Regions from separate parts of the Paraburkholderia caledonica genome, predicted to be linked through region 4. Evidence: riboswitches for the same ligand, from Rfam matches in the RefSeq annotation. Region 4 holds a riboswitch; each other region holds the start of a gene.
The links. Region 4 has a riboswitch for cobalamin ahead of cobW (cobalamin biosynthesis protein CobW). Riboswitches for the same ligand answer to the same signal wherever they lie in the genome.
Positions count from the first base shown of each region.

Region 1: linked by a shared signal. The riboswitch ahead of H281_RS0120035 (CbtB domain-containing protein) and the one ahead of cobW (cobalamin biosynthesis protein CobW) in region 4 are both predicted to bind cobalamin.
Region 2: linked by a shared signal. The riboswitch ahead of H281_RS0114765 (oxidoreductase) and the one ahead of cobW (cobalamin biosynthesis protein CobW) in region 4 are both predicted to bind cobalamin.
Region 3: linked by a shared signal. The riboswitch ahead of H281_RS0100695 (TonB-dependent receptor domain-containing protein) and the one ahead of cobW (cobalamin biosynthesis protein CobW) in region 4 are both predicted to bind cobalamin.

Region 1 is NZ_KB911039.1:420,474-425,195, reverse strand. Features, by position in the region: gene H281_RS0120050 (FAS1-like dehydratase domain-containing protein) at 1-45, opposite strand, end outside; gene H281_RS0120045 (2OG-Fe(II) oxygenase) at 291-1,118, shown strand; gene H281_RS0120040 (CbtA family protein) at 1,271-2,065, opposite strand; gene H281_RS0120035 (CbtB domain-containing protein) at 2,077-2,298, opposite strand; adenosylcobalamin (AdoCbl) riboswitch at 2,350-2,436, opposite strand; gene H281_RS0120030 (histidine phosphatase family protein) at 2,515-3,105, shown strand; gene H281_RS0120025 (ATPase domain-containing protein) at 3,299-4,722, shown strand, end outside.
Region 2 is NZ_KB911037.1:453,536-458,257, reverse strand. Features, by position in the region: gene H281_RS0114770 (precorrin-8X methylmutase) at 1-550, opposite strand, end outside; gene H281_RS0114765 (oxidoreductase) at 560-2,110, opposite strand; cobalamin riboswitch at 2,194-2,379, opposite strand; gene H281_RS34665 (bifunctional cobalt-precorrin-7 (C(5))-methyltransferase/cobalt-precorrin-6B (C(15))-methyltransferase) at 2,465-3,724, shown strand; gene H281_RS0114755 (cobalt-precorrin-5B (C(1))-methyltransferase) at 3,730-4,722, shown strand, end outside.
Region 3 is NZ_KB911034.1:138,585-143,306, forward strand. Features, by position in the region: gene H281_RS0100675 (SIMPL domain-containing protein) at 1-76, opposite strand, end outside; gene H281_RS0100680 (EVE domain-containing protein) at 280-738, opposite strand; RNA gene ssrS (6S RNA) at 821-1,002, opposite strand; gene H281_RS0100685 (cell division protein ZapA) at 1,165-1,479, opposite strand; gene H281_RS0100690 (ATPase) at 1,476-1,832, opposite strand; cobalamin riboswitch at 2,050-2,330, shown strand; gene H281_RS0100695 (TonB-dependent receptor domain-containing protein) at 2,423-4,348, shown strand; gene H281_RS0100700 (FecCD family ABC transporter permease) at 4,376-4,722, shown strand, end outside.
Region 4 is NZ_KB911056.1:5,291-10,012, reverse strand. Features, by position in the region: gene H281_RS0133545 (cobalamin biosynthesis protein) at 1-13, opposite strand, end outside; gene cobA (uroporphyrinogen-III C-methyltransferase) at 10-777, opposite strand; cobalamin riboswitch at 1,008-1,252, opposite strand; cobalamin riboswitch at 1,343-1,623, shown strand; gene cobW (cobalamin biosynthesis protein CobW) at 1,781-2,884, shown strand; gene cobN (cobaltochelatase subunit CobN) at 2,891-4,722, shown strand, end outside.

The DNA.
Region 1 (4,722 bases), on a different contig from region 4:
CTCGGTGCCGAGCCAATCATCGAGTTTCTGGTGGGAATCCGACATGGACAAGCCTCCGGTGGAGCGGCCAATTGACAGCACCTACTATGAACGACGCGACGCGCTTCGCAAAGGTTATCGTTGGGCGGCGTCACTTTTTCCTGCTCGCAACTCACTGTTTTGCCGGACACATCGCCGGTTGGTCCGCGCGCCTCCAACGTTGGGGAATTACAGCGCAAGAGTCGGAGTGCGCGGCCTGAAAGGCGCGCTTACACTCAATCATCGTTCGAAAATCGCTTAGGGAGACTCTGATGAATACGGTGGCGAAAGATGCCCGCGCCCAATCGCCGGAACAGGATCGAAAAACTGAATCGAAGCCGTTGCAGAGCCGCAATCATGCAAGTTCACTGACGGCGCGCATCGAGACGACTGATTGGTTTCACGTCGAAGAAGAGCTGAACGGCTATGGCTGCGCGATGCTGCACGGGCTGCTTGACGCGCGCGAATGCGATGCCCTCACTGCGCTGTATCCCCGAGAGGACTTGTACCGCAGTCGCGTAGTGATGGCGCGGCATGGCTTCGGCCGTGGCGAATACAAGTATTTCTCGTATCCGTTGCCGCCGCTGATCGCACAGTTGCGCCGCGAGTTGTATCCGCATCTCGTGCCGGTGGCGAATCGTTGGAACGAGGTGATGGACATCGGCATTCGCTATCCGGGCGCACACGCCGAGTTTATCGAACGCTGCCACGCTGCGGGCCAGACGCGCCCGACACCCCTAATGCTGCAGTACATGACCGACGACTATAACTGTCTGCATCAGGATCTTTACGGCGAGCACGTGTTTCCGCTACAGGTTGCAATTCTGCTGTCGGAACCCGGCGAGGATTTCACCGGCGGCGAATTCGTGATGACCGAGCAGCGTCCGCGAATGCAGTCACGCGCGGAAGTCGTGCCGCTGCGCAAGGGAGATGCCGTGGTGTTCGCGGTTCATCATCGGCCGGTGCAAGGCACGCGTGGTGTATATCGCGTGAATTTGCGGCACGGAGTGAGCCGTTTGAGATCGGGACAGAGGCATACGTTGGGAGTTATTTTTCATGATGCGATGGCGTCGTCGTCCGATGGCGTGGTCAATATGTAGTTGTTGAGCGTGCTCGCGATTGGCGGCGGTGACGGGGCCAAAAAATCACATCTGATACTTTCCAGCCCGTGTCATACCACCGCGCGCGCTCAACACCCACAGCCTTAACCAACTCACGCAGCCAGCCGCTCAACGCAAGCCGACAGAAGACCTCAAGCCGACCGGGTCGCTGTCCGATTCCCGACACGCATGAACGAACTCCGCTCGACGATCGCGCCGAACAGTAGCCCGATCGTCGCCCACATGATCGCCTGCATGCCGAGTGCAGCCACACGGAACTTCCACAGCAGCGCCGCGGGAAAACCGGCCGGCGTTTCGTCGATCACAGGCATCGACATCTGCACCGCGGCAATGATGGCGATGAACACAAGTCCGGCCACGATCGAGCCGTTCCATGCGCCAAGTTTCATCGCCGCGCGGCGCCGGACCTTTAGCGAAAAAACCATCGCGGTCAGCGAGATGGCGATCATCAGAAAAAACAGGCCCGTGCGCGTTCCGATTGTCTCCGGGTCGCCGACCGCTGGCGGGTTCGCCGGATACTTGATGTTGGGAACGATCACCAGTGCGACGAAAGCGCCGAGGGCAAGCCACGCCGACAACGCACGCGCGCTCATCGCCCCCACCCGCCCGTACGCATAGGCAAACACCAGAGAGAACAGTCCGCCGAATGCCGCACCGTAGGTCACTACGCCGGTCAGCAATCCCAATCCGGCTTGCGTATCGCGACTGACCAACTCCTGCTCATGCGCTTGCTCGTGCGCGTCCGCACCCGCAGCCGCACCGGCGTGCTCATGCTCATGCATTGCGCCGGCTCCGTCCCCGGCATTCTCTTCGAAGGCTATCGCCTGATTGACCTGCGGCTCGCCCGCCACTCGCGCAAACGCGAACGTGAGCAGCCCCGCGGCGATGCCTGCAAGCATCCCGCGCAACAACAACTTACCGACCATGTTCTGCTCCGTTAGTGGCAGGGAAAGCCGAGCAGATGGCGGCCGTCGTGCACGAACTCATGCACGTACATGCCAGGCACTAAAGACGTGGCGCCCTGTTCCGCACCGACGAAATACAGCGCGAGCAGCAGCAGCAATCCTCCGAACACGGCCCAAGGCAGCAGTTCACGCAACGGAATCGGCGTGGGCTGAATGGCGGGCTGGCCGGCGGAATCGAAAACAGCTTCAGTCATGATGGACATCTCCTGGGGTAGCGCGCCCCGTAGTCGATTGCAGAGGAATGATGCGAAGCTCAGGTCTGGCTTTCGGCTTGTGATGCCGATTACAGTGGCGCGACCGCGCCGGGCTTTCACCGGCTTCCGCGCTTCGCAGTGCGGCTATTCTACGCGCTAAACTTCCGCGCCAGCTATCACACAGCGACACGAGCGCATATTGACGGGAACTCAAAAATGAACCTGCGGCTGTTACTGGTCAGCCATGCGCCGACCCCGGCCATGCGCGCGGGCCGCTTTCCCGCCGACGATCCGCTCGACGCCCGCGGCCTCGGCGAAGCGCAAGCAGCGCGAGCGCGCCTGTCGTTTGCCGACAATGCAATCGCATTCGTCAGCCCCGCCGCCTGCGCGCGCGAAACGGCCTTGGCGCTCGGCCTCGCTGCGAAGGTGGACACCGCGCTTTCGGATGTTGACTACGGCCAGTGGCGCGGCCAACGCCTCAACGATCTCGCCGCGCAAGCGCCCGACGCACTGGCAGCCTGGACACACGACCCCGACGCCGCCCCTCACGGCGGCGAATCGTTCAGCCAGGTGGTGCAGCGGATCGGCAAATGGCTTGACGCAATAGACGTCGCGCCAGATAGCGCGTCGCAGGCTGTCCACGATGTGGTCGCCGTGACGCATGCGCCGCTGGTCCGCGCGGCGATCGTCCATGTGTTGGGCACATCGCCAGCGGTGTTTTCGCGGATTGAAATCCCACCGCTCGCGGTCGTCGAACTGCAGCGCTCTCAACGACGGGGCTGGACATGGCGGCCGACGTCGTCGTGACTTTGCCGGAACAACCAAGGCTTATTCGTCCGATACAGACAGCCGCCGCCCACACAAACTAACACGGCGCTGATCACGCTTTTCCGCCGCCGCACACGCGACAACCACGGCCTTTTCGCAATAGGCATGCAACTTGCATTCTGGCGATACCGGCTGACGGACCAGGCCAATTATTCGATGCTATAACCACGCTATGTCAAAAGACGCTGCCACTCACAAGCCTACCCGCCTTTGCTCAGGAATCGAGGGAATCGATAACATCCTGGGAGGCGGCCTCACCCCGCACCGCATGTACCTGGTGGAGGGCGCGCCGGGAACGGGTAAAACCACCCTGGCGTTGCAATTTTTACTTCAGGGCGCTGAGGAAGGTCAGGCAGGTCTGTACATTACGCTGTCCGAGACGCGGTCAGAGCTCATCTCGGTAGCTGACAGCCATGGCTGGGATTTGAGCCAGTTCCACATCCTGGAACTGGTCTCCGACGAAGGTCTGGATCCGCAATTCGAGCAGACGGTGCTGCATCCGGCCGAGGTCGAACTCGGCGAAACGGTGCGAAACGTCATCCAGCAGGTCGACGAGATCAAGCCTGTGCGGATCGTGCTCGACAGTCTGTCCGAGTTGCGCCTGCTGTCGCAGAACGCACTGCGCTACCGGCGGCAAATCCTCGCGTTGAAACGCTATTTCGCCACGCGCGCATGCACGGTCTTGCTGCTCGACGACAATACGTCCGACCCGGGCGACGTGCAATTGCATAGCATCGCTCACGGCGTGATCGCGCTCGACAACGTCGTGCACGACTACGGCGGCAATCGCCGGCGCTTGCGCATTGCCAAGATGCGCGGCATCAAGTTCCGCGAGGGATACCACGACTTCACGCTCGACACCGGCGGCATCCATGTCTATCCGCGCCTCGTCGCGGCCGAACATCACGCCAAATTCGATACACATGTGGTGAGCACGGGCACTGGAGGCCTCGACGCGCTGCTGGGCGGCGGACTGATACCCGGCACCAACGCGCTCCTGATCGGCCCTTCGGGTGTCGGCAAAACCACCACCGTGGTTTCGTGCCTGATTGCGGCTCTCGAACGTGGCGAACGCTGTGTCTACTATGTCTTCGACGAAACGCTGGTCACCCTTGTCGCGCGTTGCGCGACGGTCGGCATGAATTTGCAGCCCTATGTCGACAACGGACTATTGACACTGCGTCAGATCGATCCCGCCGAGATCTCGCCCGGCGAGTTCGCGAGCGACGTTCGCACCTCCGTCGAGAAAAAAGGCGTGAAATATGTCGCGATCGACAGTCTCAACGCTTACCTGCAAGCAATGCCCGGTGAGCGCTATCTGCTGTTGCAGATGCACGAACTGCTCGGGTATCTGAACCAGCAAGGCGTCATGACGATGCTCGTGCTGGGACAGCACGGGATTATCGGCGAGGTTCAGAGCGATATTGATATCAGCTACCTGAGCGACGTCGTCATTCTGTTCCGCTATTTCGAACACCACGGCGAAGTGCTGACCGCCGTGACGGCAGTAAAGAGCCGCGCTAATGCCCATGAACGCTCGATCCGCCAGTTCCGGCTCACGAGCCGCGGCGTCGAAGTGGGTGAAGCGCTGCGCGA
Region 2 (4,722 bases), on a different contig from region 4:
CATACGGCACGCCACGGCAATTCTCTGCGAGCATCGCTTTCGATTCCGCCGCGCCGACAAAGCCGACCGGAAAGCCCAGAATCAGCGCGGGCTTCGGCGCACCGGCGTCGAGCATATCGAGCAGATGGAAGAGGGCAGTCGGCGCATTGCCGACCACGACGACGCTGCCGCCCAGATGCGGGCGCCACAATTCGAGCGCGGCGGCCGAGCGCGTATTGCCGAGTTCGCGAGCGAGCGCGGGCACTCGTTCATGCGTAAGCGTGCAGATCACGTCGTTGTTCGCCGGCAACCGCGCGCGCGTGATGCCTTGCGCGACCATGCCGGCGTCGCAGAGAATCGGCGCGCCTTGCGCGAGCGCCGTGCGGCCCGCTGTGCCGGCATGGTCGGAGAACGCGAGATCGTCGATCACATCGACCATCCCGCACGCGTGGATCACGCGCACCGCGAGTTTTTCGAGGTCGGCAGGAATGCGCGACAGGTCGGCTTCGGCGCGGATCGTCGCGAAAGACTGGCGATAGATCTCCTGACCGTCGCGAATGTAATCAAGCATCGGTGTCACTCATGTGTCGCTTCGAACAAGGCGCGCGATTTTATCGGCGGCCTGTTCGACTGTCAGTTGGCGCGCGACGCATTGACCGAAGCCGGGGCCCTGGTCGCGTCGAAATAGGTCGTACATGCCGGGCGCCGCAGCGAGCAGCGTAAACGGTGCGCAATGCGCGGCAGCACATGAGCGCGGACACCCGCTCAAATGCACGTCGACGCCGGCGGGCAGGCGCTTCGCGAGATTCAATGCGTCGGCTTTGGTATCCGCGAGGCTTTTCGCGCAGCCAGTGGAACCGGCGCACGCGATCAGGTGCGTGATGGCTTCGGCGCAATCGCATGCGAGGCCCAGCGGGTTCAGCGCGGCAAGCACAACGGGCACTGAGAGCGTCCGGATATCGGGCAGCAGCACGCTTTGCCACGGCGTGATGCGCAGCGTGCCGTCGCCATGTTGTTGCGCGAGCGCGGCGAGGCCGTGCAGCGTGGTCGCATCGATACGGCCGAGCGGCGGTTGACCGCCGGCATGCCATGTATCCGCGGCGCGTTGCGCATGTGCGCCGAGGCGCAGCGAGGCATCGGCGGTCGTGCTGCGACGCCAGTCGCCGAGCTTCGCGTCGCGTGTCAGTGGAAAATCCACGTAGGTTTGCGCATGCTGCAATATCGCGTCCGCCGAATGGGTGTCGAGCAGATGACGCATACGCGTGGCGTCGGCAGCGGCAAGATCTAGAAACGTATGCAGCAGCGCGCGCACGAGCGCCGGAACTTGCGACGGCAGCACCGAGGCCAACGCGCCTGTCGCATCCGCATGCGATCTTTCGGACGAGTTCGCAGCGTTGCCTGATGACGATGGCGACTTCCCGCCGATGTGCGTGTTTGCGCTCGCGTTTGCATCCACGGTCGTGCAGCCCGCGAGCCCGAACACGAAGCGCACCGCACCGGCCGAATCTTGTGCTGCCGCGAGCCACACGTCATGCGGGTGGTCCACTCTCGCGAGCCGCTCGCCGCCGTCGAGCAATAACGCGAATTTCGGCGATAGCGCCGCAAAACGCGGTTCACTTTGCAGCAGCGTGAGAAGGGCGGTGCACAGAGGTCTGGTGTCGAACAGTGCGCACGGGTCGCGTCCGGCAGCGGGGCTGATCATGACGTTGCGCACGTCGTCAGCGGCGGCGGCATCGAGGGCGTGCGCTTTTCGATCGTGACCGTGATCGTCTTCGGCGGAATCGGTCGGCGCTCTATCGCCCATTCTTTCAGAGCCGCTTGCAGCGCCCGGTCCGAGCCCCGCATCGATCAGCTTGGCGACCAGCGCAGCTTCATGGCCGGCCCGAACACCGCGCAATTGCAGATTCGCGCGATTCGTCAGTTCGATCACACCCGCCGTATGCTGCGCGCTCGCGTTGGCGATCGCCTCGGCCTGAGCCGCGCTCAATTCGCCGCCTGGCAGCTTGATCCGACAAATACCGCCGTCGCGCGCCGCCACGATCCGCAGCAGGCCCGGACACGCCGAGGGCCGCAGCGCAGATGCCGCGTCGGGCAAGACAGTGGAGGGCGAAGCTGGATTCAAGACGGACACCGGGTTAGCGTCGCGCGACGGCCCGAGCAAGCGGTCAAAACGGCATTGCTGCGGCATCGGTACACCCCGCCCGATGTTGGCTGGCACGAACAGTCTGGCCGGCAGGTCTCCTGGCTGGCAGGTCGTCGTCCGCTGCGGCCTTCCCGGTTGAACCAGTGGCGCCAAGCGCAGGCGGACTCGCTGCATACAGTTGCGGGGGCAGCCACAGCGGCAATCTTCCCGCTGTGTTCCCTGTTAGGCCCCGAAGGGCACCGGCGGCTGTATTATGCCTTTTTTCGGATAGCACAACGAGGCTGGACGCTTTGACCGGCGTGGCGCAGTGCATTGTTTGAGATACAAAATGAGGAAGGGTGCATGTCGGCGTGGCTGACGGTAGTGGGCATTGGCGACGACGGCTTCGCCGGTTTGGGGCGGCCCGCACGGCGTGCGTTGCTCGAGGCGTCGGTGATTTACGGCGGCGAACGTCATCTGTCGATGTTGCCCGCGCGGCTGGCCGCGCGGCGCGCCGAGTGGCCGCGCCCATTCGATCTCGCGCCGCTTCTGGCCGAGCGCGGCGGTTCGGTGTGCGTGCTGGCGAGCGGCGATCCGATGCTGTTCGGCGTCGGCGCGACGCTGGCTCGGCAGTTGCCGGCCAGCGAACTGCGCGTGTTGCCCGCGCCGTCGTCGTTATCGCTCGCGGCGGCGCGGCTCGGCTGGCCGTTGCAGGATGTGGCCACGGTGTCGGTGGTTGGGCGGCCGTTGCCCACGCTGAACGCTTATTTGCATGACCGCGCACGCGTGTTCGTGCTGAGCGCGGACGAGCGCACACCCGCCGCGCTTGCCGATCTGCTGAGCGCGCGAGGTTTCGGCGCAACGCGGATGACCGTGTTCGAACATCTTGGCGGCGACGACGAGCGCCGCATCGACGGCCGCGCGGATCAATGGTCCCCGGGCGATGTCGCCGCGTTGAACCTGGTCGCGCTCGAATGCCGCGCGACCGAAGGCGCGCCGCGCCTGCCGCTCACCTGCGGCCTGCCCGACGACGCGTTCCGTAACGACGGCCAGCTCACCAAACGCGATGTGCGAGCGATCACGCTCGCGCGACTCGCACCGACGCCCGGCGAATTGTTGTGGGACGTGGGTGCGGGCAGCGGCTCGATCGGCATCGAGTGGATGCGCGCGCATCCGACTTGCCGGGCGATCGCCATCGAAGGGCACGCGGAGCGTCAGCGCTTCATCGAGCACAATCGCGATGCGTTGGGCGTGCCGGGCTTGCAACTCGTAGCGGCCCGCGCGCCGCAAGCGCTCGAAGGGTTGGCCGCGCCGCACGCGGTGTTCATTGGCGGCGGCGTGACGGTGCCCGGCGTGCTCGAAACGTGCTGGGACAATTTGCGCGACGGCGGCCGGCTGGTCGCGAACGCGGTCACGCTGCAAGGCGAGGCGGCGCTTGCCGCATGGCGTGACAAACATGGCGGAACGCTCACGCGAATCGCGCTTGCGGACGCTCAGCCGCTCGGTGGCTTCGATACGTGGCGGCAAGCGCTGCCGATCACCTTGTACGATGTAGTGAAGCGTTGCGCTGCCAACGGCGTCCATAGTGTTGCCGATAACCTCAACGCTGCTTCATCGGCGTGACGCTCATGCGCGACGAAACGCCTGAACAACCCGCACCGCTGCGCAGCGGCTACACGACCGGCAGTTGTGCAACCGCCACGTCGCTGGCGGCCGCGCGTCTGCTGCTCGCGGGTGTGGTCAGCGAGGTGGCCGAAATCGTGTTGCCCAAGGGCCAGCATGTGCCGATGCCGCTCGTGTTCTGCCGGTTGACCGATGACGGCGCCGAAGCCGGCACGATCAAGGATGCCGGCGACGATCCCGATGTCACGCACGGCGCCGTGGTGTTCGCGCGCGTGCGTCTGGTCCCTGAGCCAGGTGTGGTGTTCCGCGCCGGGCCGGGCGTGGGCACGGTGACGCGTGCGGGGTTGACGCTCGCCGTCGGCGAACCGGCGATCAACCCGGTGCCGCGCAAGATGATGAGCGAGCATCTTGCAGAACTCGCCGCCGAGCATGCCTATGGCGGCGGTTTCGAAGTGACGATTGGCGTTGAAGACGGCGAAGCGCTCGCGCTCAAAACGATGAACCCGCGGCTCGGGATCGTGGGCGGCCTGTCGATCTTGGGCACGACGGGCATCGTGCGGCCGTTTTCGTGCTCGGCCTACATCGCGTCGATTCATCAGGGCATCGACGTCGCGCGCGCTAACGGCTATATGCATCTCGCCGCGTGTACAGGTAACGCGAGCGAAGACGCGATGCGCTCGCACTACGCATTACCCGATATCGCGCTGATCGAAATGGGCGACTTCGTCGGCGCGGTGCTCAAGCATATGAAGCGCGCGCCGGTCGAGCGCCTGAGTATTTGCGGCGGTTTCGGCAAGCTGAGCAAGCTCGCGGCGGGCCATCTCGATCTGCATAGCCGCAACTCGAGCATCGATCTGGAACGGCTCGCCGCATGGGCCGCCGAACAGGGCGCCGACGACGCGTTGCAATCCGCGATCCGCGCGGCCAATACGAGTCAGCAAGCGGTCGCGCTAGCGCACGCGGAGCAGGTGCCGCTCGGCGACATTGTCTGTGCGCAC
Region 3 (4,722 bases), on a different contig from region 4:
TAGCGGGCGTGAGCACGAGGGCTGCAGGCGCGGCGCAGACGAGCGCGAAAGCGAGTGCACGTGCGGTGTTTTTCATCTGTGTGGAACTCCTTGCTTGAACAGGATTGCGCACGATCCGGCCGGCGCGATGCAACGGCACGGCGCTGTGTGCGCCGTTGGTAGTCCGTTTGCAAGTGCGTTAGGCGCTTGTAACCTGAGCTTGGTTCCCCAATTTAACCGTGCGATGAGCAGCGGTGAGTGACATCGTTCGTGGCGCCGTTGCAGCAAGCACCAGCGAACTTAGGCGAGTCGCTTCGTGATGAAGCGCCACTCGGCTTCGGTGACCGGCGTGATGGACAGACGGTTGCCTCTCGCCAGCACTCGCATGTCTTTCAGCTCGTCGTGCTCGCGCAATGCGGCGAGCGGAATCAACGGAATCTTCTTCTTGAAGACCACGTCGACGAGCAGCCAGCGCGGCGTTTCCTGCGACGACTTAGGATCGTAGTAAGGACTCTTCTTGTCGAACTGAGTCGGGTCCGGGTAAGCGGTAGACGCTACCTCGGCGATCCCGGCGATGCCAGGCTCGGGACAACTCGAGTGATAGAACAGCACGCCGTCGCCGACCTGCATCGCGTCGCGCATGAAGTTGCGCGCCTGATAGTTGCGCACGCCGGTCCACGGCAACGTGCGGTGCGGTGCGTTGGCAAGATGGTCGATGCTTGCTTCGTCCGGTTCGGACTTCATTAGCCAGTAGCGCATGAATCGAAGGGAACGTTAAGGTTGGAAAAGCCGGAGCCCAAACAAAAACGGCACCGGACAGTAGTCCGATGCCGTTCCAAATAAGGTCCCCGCCTTGGCCGCTAGGCCGGCATCCTGAACCGGGGGTTCAGAATTGGTCGCAGTTAGCAGCACTTCGGGTACATCAGACAGAGTGACGCGCACGCCCGTGCTACAAATTTCCGCAACCGTGCACATGGCATTGGTTCAAGGAATATATGACCTTGGCGAACCAGGCAGGGAAGCTAAACCGATGAAGCTAAAACCATTCAGGTGAAACGTTTGCCGAGTGTGCTCGTGCATGCTCTCACGCGCTTTGCTCAGCTGCTACGTGTGCCACCTGGTTGAATCTGCAGCCGACCCGAAGACCGGCCACTTCTACTTCCAGACACGTTGCAAACTTGCTGCTTACTGCATGGTGTACTGCTCGATCACAGTACCCAGTTGTTCGTTCATTTGATGCATTGTACGCCTGATTTCTTCAGCGGGAAATGCTTCTCCGTGACGCACGCTCGATTGCAGCTTAAGCAGTTCCGATGCCAGCGACAGCGCGGCCATGACAGCAATACGATCCGTGCCGCGCACGTTACTGTTATTGCGGATCTTCGACATTTCGGCGTCGACTCGTGCGACTGCTTCAAGCAGCGCGCCTTCCGTTTCCGGCGAGCAGGCGAGACGATAGGGCACGCCGAGAATCGATACTTCGATCTGCTTGGTGGTCATGCATTTTCTCCATGGCGAGTGGCGTCGCTCTCCGCTTCGACTTCATGCTGAGCGGGCTCGAGCAGATCGAGCTGGTTGTCCGGCTCGTTGTGCCCGCGAGCGCGCGGCAATTTTTCGAGGATCGCATTGAGCCGCACTTGAGCGTCGTCGATCTTGGCCGACAGCGCGTCGCACTCCGCTTGCAGTGCATCGCGTTCCTCGCGAACCATGGCAAGTTCCGTGCGCGTGGCTTCTGCCTCGGCGCGCGACTGGGCGAGCTGCTCTTCAAGCGCAACGCGCGCTTCGTTGTGGCGCTGGCTGATCGCTATCAGCTTGCCGATATTCTGTGAGAGTGTTTCGAGTTCGGTGAGCATGTGCTGCGTCCTCTAAAGACCTCGCATTTTAGCGCGGAATGCCGCACGTTCCGACATTTGTCTCGTTTCGAGACGTAACAACACCGCTTTATGCAGGCTTTTTTCGACTGAAGATGAAAAAGTACTCGTGTGTCACAGATCGCGTCGGACAATACTCTGCTCCTGTCCGAATCATCGCTGTCGTGACCCGCATTCTTGACTGGCCCCGAGGCCGCTCATACACTGGCCGCACTCTGGTGCCCGCGCGCGCAATTCATTGCGCGTGCAGTTAAACGGGAAGCAGGGCGCGCCGTTCACCTGAACGCGCGAACCTGCGCTGCCCCCGCAACGGTAAGCGACCGCATTCGCTTTGCACTTCGTGCTTTGCAGTTCGCGTTTGCAGTTCGATCCCCATCGCGTGTTCCAGTTCAACATGCGAGTGTGCCACTGCGCGTCACGCGTGGGAAGGCGGGATCGAGCGTCGTCAGCCCGGATACCGGCCAGAGGGAGAGGCGCGCGCCCGCGAAATGAAGTCAAAAGCGCTCGCGCCTCGTTACGCGACGGCCTGCGGGGAAGCGGGCCGCGCACGCCATCCACGGGAAACTTCACTCATGCTGTCCCCTATCGCCCGCGCGGCGCTGCTCGCATTTGCAGGGCTGCCGCAGCTCGCGCATGCGCAAGCCGCCGACAGTTCGCCTGCGCCGTCGGTTGCAGTCGCACCGGTCGCGCCTGTTGCTACGAGCGCTGTATCCGTCGCTATCGCCGAATCATCACCTGCTGTTTTGTCGCCCGTCGTCGTCACCGCCGAGCGCGGACCTCAAGCGCTCGCCGACACGATTCCGCAAACGTCGCTATTCGATCAGCAGGACATTGCCGACACCACCGCAACCGATCTGCCGGGTCTGCTGCAACTCGCGCCCGGCGCGCAAATCTCGCGCACAGGTGGCCCCGGTTCGACAGCAAGCCTGTATCTGCGCGGCGCGTCGTCGACGCAATCGCTGATTCTCATTGACGGTGTGCGCGTCGATTCCGTGAGTCTCGGCACCGCGCAAATCGCGCAGATTCCGCTCGATCAGGTCGACCACGTCGAAGTAGTGAATGGCAACGTGTCGGCCTTGTATGGCTCGGGCGCGATCGGAGGCGTGGTTCAGGTGTTCACGAAAGACGGCGGCGATCATCCGCCGCGTTTCAATTTTTCCGTGGGCTACGGCAGCTACCACACGCAGACGCAACAGGTGGGCGCGAACGGCGCGTTGGATAAGGACGGCCGCACGACCTTCAACATCTCGCTCGCGCGTTCGAAAGACGACGGTTTTTCCGCGCTCAATCCTCGTGAGGCGCCGAATGCGAACCCCAATGCGAACGGCTATCTGAACGAGAGCATCTCCGCTTCGCTGCGCCATAAGTTCACCGACAACTGGGACGCGGGCGTCCGCTATCTGCAGTCGAACGGCAACAACAGCTACGACAATGCGTACGGCGAGCCGACCGATCTGAACAATCTGTACACGAAAGTGCGTCAGTTGTCCGCCTTCGCTAACGGCAAGCTAACGGACTGGTGGACCACGCACTTCATCGTTGCGCAAGGCGACGACCGCAGCGTGTCGAACACCAACGGTCTGTATAACGGCCGCTTCGACACCGACAATCGACAGTACACCTGGCAAAGCGATTTCGCGCTGGCCGCGCAGCAGAAACTGCAGGTCGGCTACGAGCATCTGGACCAGAGTCTCGACTCCGATACATTTGCCGCGCCCACTCGTCATGTCGACTCGGGCTTCGCCGGTTATACGGCACGCTTCGGGCGCAACCAGATACAGGCTAACCTGCGGCGCGACCAGTACTCCGATTTCGGCGGAGCGAACAGTTACTATCTCGGCTATGGCTTCGACATCACGTCGCGCTGGAAGCTAAGCGCAAGCTATTCCTGTTCGTTTCGCGCACCGAGCTTCGACGATCTGTACTATCCGCTGAGCGGTAATCCGTCCATTCAGCCGGAGCGCAGTCATTCGATCGAAGCAGCGTTGCAGTACGCATCCAATGCGCTCGGTGTGATGCGTTTGAGTGCTTTCCAGACGCGTTATTCGAATCTGATCGACTATGAACAGGTGACGCCGGGGATCTATCTGGCCGAAAACGTGGGCCATGCAAAAGTGCAAGGACTCGAAGGATCGTGGAGCGGACGTGTAGGCAAGACCGATGTGCGCGCGTCGGTGACGCTGCAAAATCCGGTCGACCTCGACAACGATACCGACCTCGTGCGGCGAGCGCGGCGTTTCGCGTCGCTGACGGTGAATCGCAGTATTGCAGGATGGCGCGTGGGCGGTGAGTGGATCGTGAGCGGTCCGCGCGAAGACAGCAGCGGCAAGCTCGGCGGCTACGGTGTCGTCAACCTGGCAGCGCGCTACAACGTCACGAAGGCATGGTACGTGGCCGCGCAAATCCAGAATGTGTTCAACAAGGACTATGAAACGGCCTACTCGTATAACTCGCCGCGGCGCGGTGCCTATGTCACGGTCGGCTGGCAGCAGCAGTGATGCCAGCGCCGTGCTGGGAACGCGCCGATGAGCCGTCATGAAGGTTCGATGCCCGCAACGCTTCACGCGATGACTGCGAAGCGCGCCGCCGCGATCTGGCTCGTGCTTGCTCTCGCCGCGCTTGCCGTATTGATGGCGTCGCTCGCATTGGGCAGTGTGTCGCTCGCGCCCGCGCGCGTGATCGAGGCGCTCTCGCCGCTGCATGCGGGCGCGTCTGACGCGAACTCTGCCGATCTCGCCGGCGAGATCGTGCGCACGCTGCGTTTGCCTCGCGCGCTGGCCGGTTTTGCTTGCGGCGCATTGCTCGCATTGGCTGGCGCGCTGCTGCAGGTGTTGTTGCGCAATCCGCTCGCTGAGCCCTATGTATTAGGCGT
Region 4 (4,722 bases):
TAAGCGTTTTCATTTCGCGTCCGGCGAAGATGCCGCATCTGATGAGCCTGCCGCGGCGGCACGCGCGAGCGCGAGCGACGCCACGCCGCCTATCACCACGATCGCAGGCGAGCCGAGTCCCGCGCGCGCGACGGCATCGGCGAATTCACCAAGCCTCGAAAGCGCATGGCGTTGCTCCGGACGCGTAGCCGATTCGATCGCCGCACACGGCGTGTCGGCGCGCATGCCGGCTGCGAGCAATGCGCTGACGATATCCTTCAGCCGCCGCATGCCCATGTAGATGACGAGCGTCATGTGGGTGGCGGCGAGCGCGCCCCAATCCGGCTCGCTGCTGCCCGCACCGTGGCCGGTCACGAATATCACGCCTTGCGCATGATCGCGGTGTGTAACCGGAATGCCGATAGCTGCGGGCGCCGCGATTCCGGCTGTGATCCCGCTGATAATCTCCACCTCGATTCCGGCCGCATGCAGCGCCTGCTGCTCTTCGCCGCCTCTGCCGAATACGAACGGATCGCCGCCCTTGAGTCGCGCGACGCTGCGCCCAGCATGCAGATGATCGAGCATTTGCGCGACGATGCCTTCTTGCGGCGTCGACGGATGACCGCCGCGTTTGCCGACGTAAACAATGGACGCGTCGGCGCGCGCGAATTGCAGCACGTCGGGATTCACGAGATCGTCGACGAGTATCACGTCGGCTTGTGCGAGGGCGCGCGTTGCCTTCAACGTCATCAGTTCGACGTCGCCGGGCCCTGCGCCGATCAGCCACGCGCGTGTCATCGCGCCTCGCTAACCGTGCACGGCAACGACGTTGCGCGCTCCGCCGGCATGCGCCATGCAGTGCGGCGCGCGAACGAGCCCAGGTGATTGGAGATCGAAGTCATTCAAGCGGTGTCTTCACGCACGACGGCACGCGCGGGTGCGAACCCGGCTGCCTCGCCGTGCTTCAGCGCCTTCACATCCGTCCCTCGCGGATTCCGGCTGCCGGCGACGTGACGTCGAGAAACGCACGGTCGCCTCCGCATCTGGCCGGTATCCGGGCTGGCGGCCTCACGCGCTTTGCCTTCCCGCCCGCATTCATTCGAATGTATCGGACAGTGGCATCGAAAACGCATGCGCGGTGCAGCATGAACATTGCACCGCAGGTCGCTTACCGTTGCGGGGACAGCACAGATTGAGCGCGGGAGCGCTGCCTGTTTCCCGTTTAACTGCACACGCGAATGCATGTGCGGGCACCAAACGCGCGCATACGATAGCACACGAGAAGCCCGTGCGATAAGCGGAGAAGCCCGTGCGATAAGCGCGCCGGGCCCGCGTTTCCTTGACGGCGCCAGACGGTCGGCCTAAACTCGCACGCACTTCTGGTGCTCGTGTGCGCGCTCGTGCGCATGCAGTTAAACGGGAAACAGGGCGCCCGCCTGTCACGGTTTGGGTCAACCTGTGCTGCCCCCGCAACGGTAAGCGAAAAGTGACGTCACGGCGGTTTGCGTGGCGTCGCAGTGCCGGCTTCGGTGTCCACGCGCAAGGCCGCGTGGGCATATCACCACTGGGCGAGAAATCACTCGTCCGGGAAGGGGAAGCGGCGCTTTCGCCAGCCCGGATACCGGCCGGAACACGAAGGGCGAACGTCGCGGGGATGCGGCGCTGCGCTCATGCCCTCACACCCGTTTTCTGCGTTTTTCCTGTTGTAGCAAGGCCGTCGTTCATGCCCGAGGCACGCGCTGGACCTCATGCGTGCGGACTACGCCGGCCGGCGCCTGCAACTCCTGGGATGGACCTCACGATGCAAACTCAAATGCGCAAGATCCCCGTCACCATTGTCACGGGCTTTCTCGGCAGCGGCAAAACCACTCTGTTGCGGCACATTCTTCAGCACGCGGGCGGCAAGCGCATCGCGGTGATCGTCAACGAGTTCGGCGAACTCGGTATCGACGGCGAAATCCTTAAGGGTTGCGGCATCGGTTGCGACGAGAACGGTGTCGAAACGGAAGGGCAATTGTATGAACTCGCGAACGGGTGCCTCTGCTGCACCGTGCAGGAGGAGTTTTTTCCGGTGATGGAAAAGCTCGTCGAGCGCCGTGAGCAGATCGACCATGTGCTGATCGAGACATCGGGTCTCGCGTTGCCGAAGCCTCTCGTACAGGCGTTCAACTGGCCGCAGATCAAAAACAGTTTCACCGTCGATGCAGTGATTACCGTGGTCGACGGCCCCGCTGCCGCAAGCGGCCAGTTCGCGGAAAACCCGCTCGCTGTCGACGCGCAGCGCAAAGCCGATCCGAATCTGGACCATGAATCGCCGCTCCACGAGTTGTTCGAAGATCAGTTGGCTTCGGCCGATCTGGTGATTCTGAACAAAACAGATCTGCTCGATGAGGCTCGTCAGAATGCGGTCGAAGCCGTGATCCGCGAGGAGATTCCGCCGCAAGTGAAGGTCGTGCGCGCGCACATGGCGCAGCTCGATCTGCATACGTTGTTCGGACTCGAAGCCGCATCGGAAGAAACGATTCACTTGCGCCACGACCATCACGGTTCGGCGGACGATGCGGACCATCACCACGATGAATTCGATTCGGTAGTGGTGCATGCAAACGTGCTGTCGCGTGAAGCAGTAATCGCCGCACTGCAAACGCTTGTTCAGAGCAACACGATCTACCGTGTAAAGGGTTTCGCGGCGTTGCCGGGCGCAGCAATGCGTCTCGTGATTCAGGGCGTGGGCCGGCGCTTCGACAGCTATTTCGACCGGCGCTGGCAACCTGGCGAGGCGGGCGAAAGCCGCTTCGTGCTGATCGGTGAAGACCTCGATCAAGCCGCGCTGCAGCGCGCGTTCGACGCGGCGCTGGGCGTGTCGAACGCCCAGGTGCCGGGCGTCGCAGCGCAACAGGCGTAAGCGCACATGCATCTGCTGCGCACCACACCGGGCGGTTTCGTCGACGATACGCAAGGCGTGATCCGTATCGATCAGCGGCCTGCGGATATCGTCGTGCTCAGTTCTGCGGACACCACGTTGTCGCTGCTGGCAAGCGTGTTTCCTCGTCTCGGCGACGGCTTTCCGAGCGTGCGCCTCGCGAACGTAACGTATCTGCGGCAACCGGCGTCGGTGGATTTCTACGTCGAAGACGTGCTGCAACACGCGCGCGTCGTCGTAGTCGATCATCTTGGCGGCGAAGCTTATTGGCCGTACGGTATCGAACAGGTCGTCGCGCTAGCGGAGCGCAAACAGCAAACGCTCGCGATGTTTTCGGGCGATCTGCAGGAAGATCCCAATCTGCTTGCGCGCAGCACCGCGGACGCGGATCTGTGCCATCAGTTGTGGCGTTATTTGCGGGAAGGCGGTCCCCAGAATGCCGAGGCGTTTCTGCGCTGCATCGCGTATCGCGCGCTCGGTTGGGGACACGAGCCTGCGCCGCCCCGCGCGTTGCCGGCCGCGTCGCTTTACCATCCGCAACGCGACACGCCGACAATCGCCGACTGGCAAGCGCGCTGGCGGCACGACGCGCCCGTCGCGGCGATACTGTTCTACAAGGCGCATCTTCAGGCGGCCAACACAGCTGTGTTCGACGCGCTGATCGAAGCGCTCGACGCACAAGGCGTGAACCCGCTGCCAATCGCGATTACGTCGTTGAAGGACGCGGTGAGTCGCGAAGTCGTACAGTCGTTGTGCTCGCAACATGACGCGGCGCTCGTACTCAACACGACAGCGTTCGCCGCTTCTGCGATCGATGATCCCGAACCGCTCGCGCTCGCCGGCGACGCGCCTGTGCTTCAGGTGATTCTGAGTGGCGGCAACCGCGAGGACTGGCTCAAGGACAATCAGGGCCTTAATTCGCGCGACATCGCCATGCATATCGCGCTGCCCGAAGTGGACGGGCGCATCATCACGCGCGCGATCAGTTTCAAGGGACTCGCGTATCGCTGTCCGCATACGGAAGTCGACGTGGTGCGTTATCAGCCCGATCGCGAACGCGTAGACTTTATTGCCGAGTTGAGCCGCCGCTGGTGCCGCCTGCGCTCGCTCGACAACGCGGACAAGAAACTTGCGCTGATTCTCGCCAACTATCCGATGAGCGAGGGTCGCATTGGGAATGGCGTCGGACTGGATACGCCGGCGTCGGTGGTCGGCATTCTGTCGATGTTGCGCGACGAAGGTTATCGCGTGGCAGCCGTGCCCGATAACGGCGACGCGCTATTGCAGAAGCTGACCGAGGGCGTGACGAACGATCCGGTGGTGCGCGATCTGCGGCCCGCTTTGCAAAGCTTTGCGCTGGCCGATTACCTCACCCATTTCAACGCGCTCCCCGCCGAAGCGCGCAATGCGCTGAATGCGCGTTGGGGGCCGCCGGAGCACGACCCGAGCGTGCGGCGCGGCCGTTTCATGATTGCGGGTTGGCGTTGCGGCCACGTATTCGTCGGCATTCAGCCGTCGCGTTCGCGCGAGCAGGGCGATTACGCGAGCTATCACGACGCCGAACTCGTGCCGCCGCATGCGTATCTCGCGTTCTATTTCTGGCTGCGTCATCAGTTCGGCATCGACGCGGTCGTGCATGTCGGCAAGCATGGCAACCTCGAATGGCTGCCCGGCAAGAGTGTTGCGTTGAGCGATACGTGCTGGCCGGATCTGATTCTCGGGCCTATGCCGCATCTATATCCGTTCATTGTCAACGATCCGGGCGAGGGCAGTCAGGCCAAGCGCCGCACGCAAGCTGTGATCGTCGATCATCTGATGCC